DNA from 2 places in the Streptomyces sp. NBC_01268 genome. Region 1 is predicted to be linked to the other one. Evidence: riboswitches for the same ligand, from Rfam matches in the RefSeq annotation. Region 1 holds a riboswitch; the other holds the start of a gene.
The links. Region 1 has a riboswitch for S-adenosylmethionine ahead of thrC (threonine synthase). Riboswitches for the same ligand answer to the same signal wherever they lie in the genome.
Positions count from the first base shown of each region.

Region 2: linked by a shared signal. The riboswitch ahead of OG309_RS10300 (aminotransferase class V-fold PLP-dependent enzyme) and the one ahead of thrC (threonine synthase) in region 1 are both predicted to bind S-adenosylmethionine.

Region 1 is NZ_CP108454.1:4,534,826-4,542,288, forward strand. Features, by position in the region: gene OG309_RS20200 (trypsin-like peptidase domain-containing protein) at 1-241, shown strand, start outside; gene OG309_RS20205 (DUF4913 domain-containing protein) at 290-739, shown strand; gene OG309_RS20210 (alpha,alpha-trehalose-phosphate synthase (UDP-forming)) at 730-2,085, opposite strand; gene OG309_RS20215 (glucosyl-3-phosphoglycerate synthase) at 2,237-3,178, opposite strand; SAM riboswitch class I at 3,300-3,444, shown strand; gene thrC (threonine synthase) at 3,462-4,748, shown strand; gene OG309_RS20225 (MoaD/ThiS family protein) at 4,764-5,042, shown strand; gene OG309_RS20230 (cold-shock protein) at 5,505-5,714, shown strand; gene groL (chaperonin GroEL) at 6,078-7,463, shown strand, end outside.
Region 2 is NZ_CP108454.1:2,351,365-2,358,827, forward strand. Features, by position in the region: gene OG309_RS10295 (Lrp/AsnC family transcriptional regulator) at 1-145, shown strand, start outside; gene OG309_RS10300 (aminotransferase class V-fold PLP-dependent enzyme) at 228-1,670, opposite strand; SAM riboswitch class IV at 1,853-1,969, opposite strand; gene trpD (anthranilate phosphoribosyltransferase) at 2,083-3,147, opposite strand; gene qcrB (cytochrome bc1 complex cytochrome b subunit) at 3,290-4,915, opposite strand; gene qcrA (cytochrome bc1 complex Rieske iron-sulfur subunit) at 4,912-5,964, opposite strand; gene qcrC (cytochrome bc1 complex diheme cytochrome c subunit) at 5,961-6,770, opposite strand; gene ctaE (aa3-type cytochrome oxidase subunit III) at 6,846-7,463, opposite strand, start outside.

The sequences.
Region 1 (7,463 bases):
CCACCTGTGGCGGACTGCCTCGCTGGCCGAGCGGACCGGTGGCGTCCGGGACCGGCTGGCGGCGCTGCCCCTGATCCGGGAGGCGGCCGAGGTGTACACGCGCCTGCGCCCCGACCGGGTGCGCGCATGGGACGAGGACCTGACCGACGCGGCGGGGACCTGGATCCGGCTGCTGGAGGGCACCGGGCGACGCTCGGAGGCGGCTGCCGTGCGCCATCGCTATGGCCTGCACGACGCCTGATCGGGCCGGGACCGCCGGGGCCGACCTGACGAGAGGAGTACGGGAGAGATGACCGCACCAGCGCAGACGCCGGAGGAGGGGGACTCGGGGCTCGTCTTCGAATCCCTCGAAGCCTTCGTGAGCGAGTATCTGACGGAGATTCTGCGGCGCCCGGTGGACGGGCAGCGTTTCGCCTGGTGCGCCGAGTGGTGGCGGCATCCCGAGGCGATCGTCCGCTTCGCAGGGATGTGGCGGTCCTTCGAGTACCTGAGGCTGGACGTGTCCATGGGGATGTCCAACTGGTGGCTGCACCACGCCGATCCGCACCTCGCGGTGCTGATGGACGCGTACCGGGGGCCGTTCGTGCACTGCACCGGTCCTCAGGGCCACCAGGAGGCGTACGGCCCGCTCCCGCACAGCCCGGTCCCGCCGGGCGTGCTGGACCTGCCTGCCTTCTCGCTGGCGGCTGCCGACGCGGAGCAGGCAGCCCAGGCCGACGCCGGCACCCGTCAGGCCTGACGCACCGCGTCCAGCTGCGCCAGGAACCACTCCCGGGGCGGCAGCGCCGTCGCCGCGGTGGCGAGGCGCTTCGTGCGTTCGGCGCGTTCGGGGGCCGGCATCGACAGGGCCTCGTGGAGGGCCACGGCGGTCTGCGTCACGTCGTAGGGGTTCACCGTGAGGGCGTCCTCGCCCAGCTCCTCGTACGCGCCCGCCTCGCGGGACAGGACCAGGGCGCAGCCCTCGTCGGAGACGACGGGGATCTCCTTGGCGACCAGGTTCATGCCGTCGCGGACGGGGTTGACCAGGGCGACGTCCGCCAGCCGGTAGGCGGCGAGGGAGCGGGTGAAGTCGTCCTGGACGGAGAGCAGGACGGGCTGCCAGTCGGGGGTGCCGAACTCCTCGTTGACCGCCTCGGCGAGCTCGGTGACCGAGGCCGTGTACGCGCGGTAGACCTCCAGGTCCTGCCGGGAGGGGTACGCGGAGGCCAGGTGGACGACCCGGCCGCGCCACTCGGGGCGGGTGGCGAGGAGCTCGCGGTAGGCGAGCAGGCCGCGCGGGATGTTCTTGGAGAGTTCCGTGCGGTCGACGCGGACGATGGTCTTCCGGCCGCCGGTCTCGGCGCGCAGGTCGGCGAGGCGCGCGTCGACCGCGGGGCGGTGGGCGAGGGCACGCAGCTCGTCGCCGTCGACGCCCAGGGGGTACGCGGCGACGCGGGTGGTGGCGTCGACGAGCGGGTCGGCGAGGAAGGCGGAGGCCCAGGCGCGGGTGTGGAAGCCGCGCTCGTCCGCGCCGAGCATGCCCTCGACCAGCTCGCGGTGGATGTCGTCGGGCAGCATCTCCAGGTAGCCGGGCGCCGCCCACGGGGTGTGCGTGAAGTGCCCGATCCGCAGGTCCGGGCGGAGCGCGCGGAGCATGCCGGGGACGAGCGCCAGGTGGTAGTCCTGCACGAGGACCGCCGCGCCGGGGTCCGCCGCCTCGGCGAGGGCCTCGGCGAAGGCGCGGTTGTAGGCGCGGTAGGAGCCCCAGCGGCGGCGGAAGTCCGCGTCGAAGACGGGCTCGCGCGGGATGTCGTACAGGTGGTGGTGGAGGAACCAGAGCACCGAGTTCGCGATGCCGTTGTACGCGTCGGCGTACACCTCCGGGTCGATGTCCAGCATGCGTACGCCCGGTTCGGCGACCCCGCGGCGGACGGCCTCGCGATCGCCGTCGCCGAGCGCGGCGCACACCCAGAGGCCGCCCTCCGAGGAGACGGCGCTCAGGCCCGAGACGAGCCCGCCGCCGCCCCGCCGGGTGTCCAGGGAGCCGTCGTCACGCACGGTGTACGAGACCGGGCCGCGGTTCGATGCCACGAGGACGGTAGCCATACGGCGAACCTAGCCCGTCCGGTAAACGCTCAAACGTACGGATACCAGACGGGCGGGTTCGGCCACGGAGGGTGTGCGGCCCGGTCCCGCGGGCGCCGGGCCCGGCGCGCCGAGCGGCCACGGCCGGTCCCGGTCGCCGCCGGTCCCGGTGTCACGCCACGCGGCGGTGCGCGTACTCCGCGATCTCCGCCATCGGCGGGCGTTCCTCCGTGTCCACCGGGTACGTGTGGGGCTCGAAGCCCTTCTCGCCCCGCTCGAACTGGGTCAGCCGCGGGCGCACCAGATGCCCGCGGGACAGGCGCAGCTGCGCCGTCCGGTAGATCGCGGCCGCCATCCGGCCCAGCGCCCGCCCGTCCTGGTGCCGGTGCTTGCGCACCCCCACGTCCACCTGCGCGAGGGCGTCCAGGCCCACCGTGTGCAGGGCGTCGACGAGCAGGCCCAGCTCCACTCCGTAACCGACCGGGAACGGCAGCCGTTCGAGCAGCGAGCGGCGGGCCGCGTACTCGCCGCCCAGCGGCTGGACGAAGCCGGCCAGCTGCGGCCAGTGCAGATTGAGCAGCGGGCGCGCCACCAGTTCCGTCACCCGACCGCCCTGACCAGGGGTGTCGCCGAGCGGGCGGTCGTACATCGCCTTCACGAAGTCGACGTCCGGATCGGTGAGCAGGGGGCCCACGATGCCGGTGACGAAGTCCGCGGAGAAGTCCCTGAGGTCCGCGTCCACGAAGCAGACCACGTCCCCGTTCGTCACCATGAGTGACCGCCACAGGACCTCGCCCTTGCCGGGCACCGCCGGTATCCGGGGCAGGATCGCGTCGCGCGCCACCACCCGCGCGCCGGCCGCCGCCGCGACCTCCGCCGTACGGTCCGTGGAGCCCGAGTCGATCACCACGAGCTCGTCCACCAGCGGGACCGCCTCGGTCATCAGCTCGCGGCGGATCACGGAGACGATCGTGCCGACCGTCGCCTCCTCGTTCAGCGCGGGCAGCACCACGCTGACCCGCGTCCCCCGCTTGGCGGCGAGGACGCGCTCCAGCGGGCGGTCGGCAACGGACCAGGACCGCCGGGCCAGCCAGCGCTCCACCTCTTCCAGCAACGTGATCTCCATCTCGCGGATCGGACGACCGTCTCCACCTTCGTAGCCTTCGGTTACAGTCTTGAACAACGCGGATCCCCGATGCATGTCGGGGTGCCGACCGCGTCTCACAATCGAATACCGCTCATCCAGAGGGGCAGAGGGAAACGGCCCGTTGAAGCCCCGGCAACCCTCCAGTCGGTTACTCGTCCTCCAGCGAGGTCCCCGACTAGGGAAGGTGCCAAATCCGTCTCATGGCGAAAAATTCGTCATGGGAAAGATGAGGAGAAAGGGCCTCGCCTCCATGGCTGCACAGACCGTCGCACCCGGAACCACCGTCGACCTCGGTCCCGCTTCCGGACTCTCTTGTCGCGAATGCGGCGAATCCTTCCCGCTCGGCCCGATCTTCGCCTGCGAGCTCTGTTTCGGCCCGCTCGAAGTCGCGTACGACCTGCCCTCCGGTGACCCGGAGGAGCTGCGCAAGCGCATCGAGGCCGGCCCCGCCAACATCTGGCGCTACGCCCCGCTGCTGCCCGTCCCGGCCGACGTCGCCGAGAAGCCGAACCTGAACCCCGGCTGGACCCCGCTCGTCAAGGCCGACAACCTGGCCCGCGAGATCGGCGTCGAGCCCGGCAAGCTGTTCGTCAAGGACGACTCCGGCAACCCGACCCACTCCTTCAAGGACCGGGTCGTCGCCCAGGCCATCGAGGCCGCCCGCGCCTTCGGCTTCACCACCCTGTCCTGCTCCTCCACCGGCAACCTGGCCGGCGCCGTCGGCGCGGCCGCCGCCCGGGCCGGCTTCCGCTCCTGCGTGTTCATCCCGCACGACCTGGAACAGGGCAAGGTCGTCATGGCCGGTGTCTACGGCGGTGACCTCGTCGCCATCGAGGGCAACTACGACGACGTCAACCGCTTCTGCTCGGAGCTCATCGGCGACCCGCTCGGCGAGGGCTGGGGCTTCGTCAACGTCAACCTGCGCCCGTACTACGGCGAGGGCTCCAAGACGCTCGCGTACGAGATCTGCGAGCAGCTCGGCTGGGTCATCCCCGACCAGCTGGTCATCCCGATCGCCTCCGGCTCGCAGCTCACCAAGATCGACAAGGGTCTGCAGGAGCTCATCAAGCTGGGCCTGGTCGAGGACAAGCCGTACCGGATCTTCGGCGCCCAGGCCGAGGGCTGCTCCCCGGTCTCCGTCGCCTTCAAGGCCGGCCACGACGTGGTGAAGCCCCAGAAGCCGAACACCATCGCCAAGTCCCTCGCCATCGGCAACCCGGCCGACGGGCCGTACGTGCTCGACATCGCCCGCCGCACCGGCGGCGCCGTGGAGGACGTGAACGACGAGCAGGTCGTGGACGCGATCAAGCTGCTCGCCCGCACCGAGGGCATCTTCGCCGAGACCGCGGGCGGCGTGACCGTCGGCGTCACCAGGAAGCTGGTCGAGGCGGGTCTGATCGACCCGACGCTGACGACGGTGGTCCTCAACACCGGCGACGGCCTCAAGACCCTCGACGCCGTTGCCGACAGCTCTCAGGCGACCGCCACCATCCGCCCGAGCCTGGACGCGTTCCGCGACGCGGGCCTGGCCCACTGAAAGGTACGTGACCCCATGGCCGTCAACGTCCGCATCCCCACCATCCTCCGCACCTACACCGGTGGTCAGTCCGAGGTGAAGGCGGAGGGCACGACCCTCGCCGAGGTCATCGCCGACCTGGAGAAGAACCACGCGGGCATCGCCGCCCGTGTCCTGGACGACCAGGGCAAGCTGCGCCGCTTCGTCAACGTGTACGTCAACGACGACGACGTGCGCTTCGAGCAGGGCCTGGAGACCGCGACGCCGGACGGCGCGGGCGTCTCCATCATCCCGGCGGTCGCCGGCGGCTGCTGAGCCGCGGGGCCCGGTGGGCCCCCGGGGTCCGCTCGGGCCCCTCGGGCCTCCTCCGCCCCTTCCGCGCTTACCCGCGGTATCCGTCTTATCTGAATTGCCCCTTCCGCGAGAAGAAGCGGAGGGGGCAATTCTGCATGGTTGAGCGCGGTAGAGTTGGGGAAGTCCCCTCCGCTGCTCATGCCAGGCGCATATGAGAATGCGCCCGTGCGCGACAAGAAGCAGCCAAAGTGCCCGTGCCTTGTGTACCTTCTGCGCGCTTTGCCCGGCCCGACTTGACCCGGAATTCAAGGGAATCTCCCCAATTCGCCTTTCAGGCCTGCCCAGAATTCTCGTCCGATTGACCTGTTGCAGAGGGCAGTTGGGCAGATACATTCAGCCGCGGTCGACGCGTTCCGGCGCAGGGTCTGACCCGGGTCCGCGAAGTGCGGCCCCGCGCAAGGGCCAGTAATAGGGGAGTTAGGCATGGCTCAGGGCACCGTCAAGTGGTTCAACGCGGAGAAGGGCTACGGCTTCATCGCGGTCGACGGTGGTGCGGATGTTTTCGTCCACTACAGCGCGATCCAGATGGACGGCTACCGCACCCTTGAAGAAGGGCAGCGGGTCGAGTTCGAGATCTCGCAGGGCCAGAAGGGTCCGCAGGCGGACATGGTCAAGCTCGCCGCCTCTGCCTGAGCGCGGCGCGATCGGCCACCGACGCACTTCCGTCGAGGGGCCCGCATCCAGACCGGATGCGGGCCCCTCGTCATGTCCGGCGCCGGGCGGGGCGCCCCGCGGGGCGGACATGTGCGCCCGGCGCGTGCGCCCGGCTCGTGCTCCCAGGGGTGACCGATCCTCGGTAGTCGCTTGCACTCGCATGGGGCGAGTGCTAATCATTGGCGTTAGCACTCTGAAGGTGAGAGTGCTTAATCGAGGATCGGGCAGACGAGGCCCGCGGCCAGGTGGGGCAAGGAACCACAGGGCTCGCAGGCCGTCCGTCGCGGGCGTCGGCGCGGTCCAGGAGCGTTATCCACCCCATGTCCGGGAGGACCACTTCACATGGCCAAGATCATCGCGTTCGACGAGGAGGCCCGGCGCGGTCTCGAGCGCGGCATGAACCAGCTCGCTGACGCCGTCAAGGTCACCCTCGGCCCGAAGGGCCGCAACGTCGTCCTCGAGAAGAAGTGGGGCGCCCCCACGATCACCAACGATGGTGTCTCCATCGCCAAGGAGATCGAGCTCGAGGACCCGTACGAGAAGATCGGCGCCGAGCTGGTCAAGGAAGTCGCCAAGAAGACGGACGACGTCGCCGGCGACGGTACGACCACCGCCACCGTCCTCGCCCAGGCGCTCGTTCGCGAGGGCCTGCGCAACGTGGCCGCCGGTGCCAACCCGATGGCCCTCAAGCGCGGCATCGAGAAGGCCGTCGAGGCCGTCTCCGGCGCCCTGCTCGAGCAGGCGAAGGATGTCGAGACCAAGGAGCAGATCGCTTCCACGGCCTCCATCTCCGCCGCCGACACCCAGATCGGCGAGCTCATCGCCGAGGCGATGGACAAGGTCGGCAAGGAAGGCGTCATCACCGTCGAGGAGTCGCAGACCTTCGGGCTCGAGCTCGAGCTCACCGAGGGCATGCGCTTCGACAAGGGCTACATCTCGGCGTACTTCGCGACCGACATGGAGCGCATGGAGGCGGCCCTGGATGACCCGTACATCCTGATCGTCAACTCCAAGATCTCCTCCGTGAAGGACCTGCTCCCGCTCCTGGAGAAGGTCATGCAGTCGGGCAAGCCGCTGCTGATCATCGCCGAGGACGTCGAGGGCGAGGCGCTGTCGACGCTGGTCGTCAACAAGATCCGCGGCACCTTCAAGTCCGTCGCCGTCAAGGCCCCGGGCTTCGGCGACCGCCGCAAGGCCATGCTGAACGACATCGCCATCCTCACCGGCGGCACGGTCATCTCCGAGGAGGTCGGCCTCAAGCTGGAGAACGCGGGCCTCGACCTGCTGGGCCGCGCCCGCAAGGTCGTCATCACCAAGGACGAGACCACCATCGTCGACGGTGCCGGTGACAGCGAGCAGGTCGCCGGTCGCGTGAACCAGATCCGCGCCGAGATCGAGAACAGCGACTCGGACTACGACCGCGAGAAGCTCCAGGAGCGCCTCGCGAAGCTGGCCGGCGGCGTGGCCGTCATCAAGGCCGGTGCCGCGACCGAGGTCGAGCTCAAGGAGCGCAAGCACCGCATCGAGGACGCCGTTCGCAACGCGAAGGCGGCCGTCGAGGAGGGCATCGTCGCCGGTGGCGGCGTCGCCCTGCTGCAGGCCTCCGCGGTCTTCGAGAAGCTGGAGCTGGACGGCGACGAGGCCACCGGTGCCAACGCCGTCAAGCTGGCCCTGGAGGCCCCGCTCAAGCAGATCGCCGTCAACGGTGGTCTCGAGGGTGGCGTCGTC
Region 2 (7,463 bases), 2.2 Mb from region 1:
GCCGCGCCACGACGACCTCGCCGACGTCATCCCCGGGAAGATCAGCAAGATCCCCGGCGTGGAGGGCACCGACACCCACGTCGCCTTCCGGGCCTACTCCCAGAACGACCTGGACGCGGCCTTCGCCATCGGTCTGGAGTCCTGAGCCCGCGGCACAGCACGCGGCACGCACGAGGAAGCCGGCCTCTCCCGCGGGAGGCCGGCTTCACTCGTACGGGGGAGGGAACTCAGCCGCGGTCGGGCACGCAGCGGCCGTCCTCGGTGCGGTACTTCCACTGGGCGCCCTCGCGCACCAGCTGCTTCACCGCGCCGACGAACCGCTCCACGTGCTCGTCGGGCGTCCCCGCGCCGAAGCTGACGCGGATGGCGTTGAGGGACCTCTCGCCGGGCGCCGCCTCCGGGGCGCCGCACTCGCCCGGGTCCTGCGGGTCGCTGCCGAGCAGGGTGCGCACCAGCGGGTGGGCGCAGAAGAGGCCGTCGCGGACGCCGATGCCGTACTCGGCGGAGAGCGCGGCGGCGAAGTGGGAGCTGTTCCAGCCGTCCACGACGAAGGAGATGACGCCGACCCGCGGGGCGTCGTCGCCGAAGAGCGAGAGCACCCGCACCTCGGGCACCTCGGCCAGGCCCTCGCGGACCTTCGCGATCAGGTGCCGCTCACGGGCGACGAGCTGGTCGAAGCCGGCCTCGGTGAGCGCCTTGCAGGCGGAGGCGATGGAGTAGACGCCGATGACGTTGGGCGAGCCGGCCTCGTGCCGGGCCGCGGTGGTGTGCCACTCCACGTCGACACCGCCGTCGGCCCGCCGGGCCACCTTGCGGGAGGCGCCGCCGCCCGCGAGGTAGGGCTCGGAGTCCTGGAGCCAGTCGGCCCGCCCGGCGAGGACGCCGGAGCCGAACGGGGCGTACAGCTTGTGGCCGGAGAAGGCGATCCAGTCGACGTCCAACTCCTGTACGGAGACGGGGTGGTGGGGCGCGAGCTGGGCGGCGTCGAGGACGATCCGCGCACCGTGGGCGTGCGCGGCGGCGGCCAGTTCCCGGACCGGCCACAGCTCGCCGGTGACGTTGGAGGCACCGGTCACGCAGACCAGGGCGGGGCCCTTGGGGCCTCCCCCGCTCGAGCGAAGCCGAGAGCTCGGGGAAGGGTCGCGGTCGGCGAGCGCCCGCTCCAGGGTCTCGACGGCCTCGCGCGGGGTGCGCGGGGCGTTGAGGTAGGTGACCCGGGCGTCGCGCCAGGGCAGCAGCGAGGCGTGGTGCTCGGTCTCGAAGACGAAGACCTGGCAGTCGGCGGGGATCACCTGGGCGAGCAGGTTGAGCGAGTCGGTGGTGGAGCGGGTGAAGACCACCTGGTCACCGGGGCGGCAGTCGAGGAACTCGGCGACGGTGGCGCGGCTGTTCTCGAACAGGTCGGTGGAGAGCTGGGAGAGGTAGCCGGCACCGCGGTGGACGCTGCCGTAGTACGGGGCGTACGCGGCGACGTCGTCCCACACGCGCTGCAGGGCCGGGGCGCTGGCGGCGTAGTCGAGCGCGGCGTAGCTGACCTCGCCGCCGGTGACGAGCGGGACGGTGACGTCGCGGCCGAGGACCGGCAGCGGGGCGGCGCAGCAGGGGTCCGCCGCGTCACCGGAGGGGACGGAAGCGGTGGCGGTGGCGGCGGCGTTCGGGCATGCGGACATGACGGTATCTCCCGGCAGAAAAGGGGCGCGAAAAGGCGTGAAAGAGCCCGCAGGGCAGCGCGAAGAAAGGGGGCGCCGCGTACGGGTGTTCGGTGAAGAAGTGGGCCGACGGCCCTAACGCATTCGCTTGCTCACGAGACACTGCTCCCTAGAGGACCAAGGACCCCAGGGTTCTGCGCAGGGGTCCGCGCTTGCCGCAGGCTGCTGCTCGTACGGCCTGGTCTTCACCCGGGGCACCCCGCCACGGACGGAGGGTTGCCGGACAGCCAGCCGGGGCTTTGTCGCTGTCACTCATGACCTGTCACAGAACCTATGCCAGTCGATCACGACGACGCAACCCCGTCCCGGCATTCGGAACGGGGTTGCGTAAGGGGCCGCGTACCGGAGGACCCGGTACCGGTGGGGGGCGGGGCTAGGCGTTGCTGGCCGCGATCCAGCGCTCCAGGGCCCGGCGGGCGGCGCCGGAGTCGATGGACTCGGCCGCCTTCGCGATGCCCACCCGCAGTTGCTCCGCCAGGGTGCCCTCGCCCGGTTCGAGCGCGGTGAGCGCCGCCGCCGAGTTGAGCAGCACCGCGTCCCGCACCGGACCGGTCTCGCCGGCCAGCAGGCGGCGCGCCACGTCGGCGTTGTACGAGGCGTCGGCACCGCGCAGGGCCTCCACCGGGACGATGTCGATGCCGACGTCGCGCGGGTCGAAGGACTCCTCGCGGACCGTGCCGTCCCGGACGATCCACACCCGGGAGGTCGCCGTCGTGGTCAGCTCGTCCAGACCGTCGTCGCCGCGGAAGACCAGCGCCGAGGAGCCGCGCTCGGCGAGCACCCCGGCGACGATCGGGGCCATCCGGGGGTCGGCCACGCCGGTGGCCTGGGCCCGCACCCGGGCCGGGTTGGTGAGCGGCCCGAGGAAGTTGAAGACCGTGCGGATGCCCAGCTCCTTGCGGGCCATCGCCACGTGGCGCAGCGCCGGGTGGAACTTCACCGCGAAGCAGAAGGTGATGCCGGCCTCGCCGGCGACCTCGGCCACCCGCGCGGGGGTCAGCTCCAGGTTGACGCCCAGCTTCTCCAGGACGTCGGAGGCACCGCTGGCGCTGGACGCGGCGCGGTTGCCGTGCTTGACGACCTTGGCGCCGGTGCCGGCCACCACGATCGCCGACATGGTGGAGATGTTGACGGTCTTGGCGCCGTCGCCACCGGTGCCGACGATGTCCACGGACGGGCCGGGCACCTCGATCGTGTTGGCGTGCTCGTACATGGTCCGGACGAGGCCGGTGATCTCCTCGACGGTCTCGCCCTTGGCGCGCAGGGCGACGACGAAGCCGGCGATCTGGGCGGCCGTGGCCTCACCGCGCAGGATGCGGTCCATCGCCCAGGCGGTGTCCTCCGCGCTCTGGTCGCGGCCGCTCAGCAGACCGTCCAGGACGGCGGGCCAGGAGCGGCCCGCCGAGTCGAGTCCTCCAGCGGGGGTCGCAGCGCTCATGGCAGCTCCTGGCGATCGGTGATCGGTGATCTTCGGGGATGGGTACCTTCCCACCCTATCGATCCGCGGGGACGGCAAAGAGCCCCGTCCATCGAATGGACGGGGCTCTCGCCGTGGCGACCTGCTTCAGGAGGTCAGGTGATCAGTGGTGGCCGTGGCCGCTCGTGATCTCCTTGTACTCCTCGGCGGTGGGCTTGGTGATCTGGTTGTCCGCGCCGTAGTAGCCCTTGCTGAGCTTGACCCGGAGCTTCTCCATACGCCCGATCTTGCGCTCCACGCCGTTCTCGTCGACGGCCGGCGGCAGGGCCGCGGCCTCGTACTGCTCGTGCGCCGTGAGACGGTGCAGCTCACCCTGGCTGAGCGGCTGGTGGACCTCGACGAACTCACCGTGCGGCAGGCGCTTGATGATGCCGGACTCGCGCCCGTGCAGCACCTTGTCCTTGTCCCGGCGCTGCAGGCCGAGGCAGATGCGCTTGGTGACGACGAACGCGATGACCGGTCCGGCGAAGAAGAAGATCCGGACGAACCAGGTGATCGAGTTGATCGACAGGTGGAAGTGCGTGGCCCAGAGGTCGTTGCCGCCACCGACGAGCATGATCATGTACGCGGTGATCCAGGCGACACCGAAGGCGGTGCGCGTCGGAGCGTTGCGCGGGCGCTGCGCGATGTGGTGCTCGCGCTTGTCGCCCGTGATCCAGGACTCGATGAACGGGTAGACCGCGATCGCCGCGAGCACCGCCGGGAAGATCGCCAGCGGGATCATCACGCCGAGGACCAGCGTGTGGCCCCACAGGTTGATCTCCCAGCCCGGCATGACACGGATCAGACCCTCGGCGAAGCCCATGTACCAGTCGGGCTGGGCGCCGGTGGACACCTGGTCCGGCCGGTACGGGCCGATGGCCCAGATCGGGTTGATCGAGGCGATCGCCGCGATGACCGCGATGACGCCGAAGACCAGGAAGAAGAAGCCTCCGGCCTTCGCCATGTACACCGGCAGCAGCGGCATGCCGACGACGTTCTTGTTCGTGCGGCCGGGGCCCTCGAACTGCGTGTGCTTGTGGACGAACACCAGGATGAGGTGCGCGACCACGAGACCCAGCATGATGCCGGGCAGCAGCAGCACGTGCGCCGAGTAGAACCGGGCGACGAAGTCGCCGCCGGGGAACTCCCCGCCGAACAGGAACATCGACAGGTACGTGCCGACGATCGGCACGGACAGGATCGCGCCCTGCATGAAGCGCACACCGGTGCCGGAGAGCAGGTCGTCCGGGAGCGAGTAACCGGTGAAGCCGGTGAACATGCCCAGGAAGAACAGCAGGAAGCCGAACAGCCAGTTGATCTCACGCGGCTTGCGGAACGCGCCGGTGAAGAACACGCGCATCATGTGCACGAACATGCCGGCGAGGAAGATCAGCGCCGCCCAGTGGTGGATCTGCCGGATCAGCAGACCACCGCGCACCTCGAACGAGATGTGCATGGTCGAGTTGAACGCCTCGGACATCAGCTGTCCCTGGAGCGGGACGTACGGTCCGACGTACTCCACCTCGTTCATCGACGGGTGGAAGAACATCGTCAGATAGACGCCCGTCAGGATGATGATGAGGAAGCTGTAGAGGCAGACCTCGCCCAGCATGAACGACCAGTGGTCCGGGAAGATCTTCCGCATGTTGGCCTTGGCCAGCGTGTAGATCCCCAGGCGGCCGTCGGCCCAGTCGGCGATGCGCTCGCCGGCGGGGGCCTTCTTCTGCGTATTGGTCACAGTGCTCATCCGCGCTCCCAGAAGGCGGGACCGACGGGCTCATCGAAGTCGCCGTGCGCCTCCAGGAAGCCCTTGTCGTTCACGCCGATCCGCAGCTGCGGGAGGGCGTGGCCGGCCGGGCCGAAGATGACACGGGCGCCGTCGGACAGGTCGAAGGTGGACTGGTGGCACGGGCAGAGCACGTGGTGCGTCTGCTGCTCGTACAGAGAGATCGGGCAGCCGACGTGGGTGCAGATCTTCGAGAAGGCGACGATGCCCTCGTGCGACCACTCGAGCTCGCGCTTGTCCTTGATGTCCTCCGGCTGGATGCGGACGATCATCAGGGCGGCCTTGGCGATCTCGGTCTGGAAGTGCTCGTCGTGCTCCGAGAGGCCCTCGGGCATCGCGAAGGTCAGCGAACCGACCGCGACGTCCTCGGGACGCAGCGGCTCGTGCGTGTTCATGTTGACGAGCAGCTTGCCCTTGGCCCACAGGGTGGAGCGGAGCTTCTTCTCGGGCAGCGGGCCCATGTCACGCAGCAGCACGATGCCGGAGAGCGGCACCATGGCCAGCGCGCCGAACAGCGTGTTGCGGATCAGCTTGCGCCGGCCGAAGCCGGACTCGGCGGCACCGGCCGCGAAGTCCGCCATGACCTTGGCCTTGACCTCGGGCGTGGCCGCCATCGGGTGACGCTCGTCGGCGACCTCGACGTCGGACATCAGGGTGCGGGCCCAGTGGACCGCGCCCGCGCCGATGAAGAACAGGGCCGCACCGAGGGTCAGACCCAGGGAGAAGTTGAGCGCGGACACCCGGCCGAAGGGCCAGATGTACACGATCTTGTCCACCGGGAAGATCACGTACGAGGCGATGAAGCCGATCGTGGCCAGCATCGACAGCGTGAACATGAAGGCGACCGCACGCTCGGACCGCCGGGCGGCCCGCTCGTCGATGTCCTGGATGCGCGGCTTGTGGGGCGGGAGGCCCGGGTCGGCGAACGGGTCGTCGACGACCTTCACCGCGCCGTGCGCGGTGCCCTGCTCGGACGGCAGGTTCTCTTCTGGATTCTCTTGGGTACTCATGACTTCTTGGCCTTAGCGGTGTGGGCCGCGACCCAGATGGCAACTGCGATCAGCGCGCCCAGACCGAAGACCCACGCGAACAGACCCTCGCTGACGGGGCCGAGGCCACCCAGCTTGAGACCACCCGGGTTGTCGGCCTTGTCGCTGTTGACGGCCTGGACGTAGGCGATGATGTCCTTCTTCTGCTTCTCCGGCATGGTCGTGTCGGGGAAGGAGGGCATGTTCTGCGGGCCGGTCTGCATGGCCTCGTAGAGGTGCTTCGGGCTGACGCCTTCGAGGTTCGGGGCGTACTTGCCGTAGGTCAGCGCGCCACCCTCACCGGTGAAGTTGTGGCACTGGGCGCAGTTGGAGCGGAACAGCTCGCCGCCCTTGGCGATGTCGGCGCCGTCAGGGCTGTACTGGCCTTCGGTCGGCACGATCGGGCCGGCACCGAGGGAAGCCACGTACGCCGCGAGCTGATCGATCTCAGCCTGCGTGTAGATGACCTTCTTCTTCGGGACCTGGGCGCCCGGCTGCTGGGCCGGCATACGGCCCGTGCCGACCTGGAAGTCCACGGCCGCCGAGCCCACGCCGACCAGGGACGGACCGTCAGAGGTGCCCTGACCGCCGGTCCCGTGGCAGCTGGCGCAGCCTACGGCGTAGAGCTTCTTGCCCTCCTCGATGGCGAGGGACTGGGCGGTTTCGTCGGCCTTCGCGGTGCCCGCGGGCGCGAACGCGGCGTACAGCCCCCCAGTTGCCGCCAGCGCGAGAAGTAGGACGACGACCGCCGCCAGCGGATGGCGTCGTCGTGCGGAGAGCTTTTTCACGGATTACCCCGGTGTCAGGATCTTCTGCGTCGATGCTTGCTGGATGTGTGGCCCGCCGGGAGCGGCGGAGCACGATTACTTGATCAAGTAGATCGTGGCGAAGAGGCCGATCCAGACGACATCGACGAAGTGCCAGTAGTAGGACACGACGATGGCGGCGGTTGCCTGCTCGTGAGTGAACCTCTTGGCGGCGTACGTCCGGCCCAGGACCAGCAGGAAGGCGATGAGACCGCCCGTCACGTGCAGGCCGTGGAAGCCGGTGGTCAGGTAGAACACCGTGCCGTACGGGTCCGAGGACAGCGAGAGGCCGTCCTCCTTGACCAGCTCGGTGTACTCGAAGACCTGGCCGCCAATGAAGATCGCGCCCATCACGAACGTGATGATGAACCACGTCCGGAGCTTCTTCACGTCGCCCCGCTCCGCGGCGAAGACGCCGAGCTGGCAGGTGAGTGAGGAGAGCACCAGGATCGTGGTGTTCGTCGCCGAGAACGGGAGGTTCAAGGCCGAGGCCTTTTCCGTCCAGAACTCGGCGCCCATCACGGATCGCAGGGTGAAGTACATCGCGAAGAGGGCCGCGAAGAACATCAGCTCGGAGCTCAACCAGATGATGGTTCCGACGCTGGTGAGGTTCGGTCGATTGACCGACGGGTGCGCGTGCCCGGTTTCTACTGTCGTTACTGTCGCCACGACCGA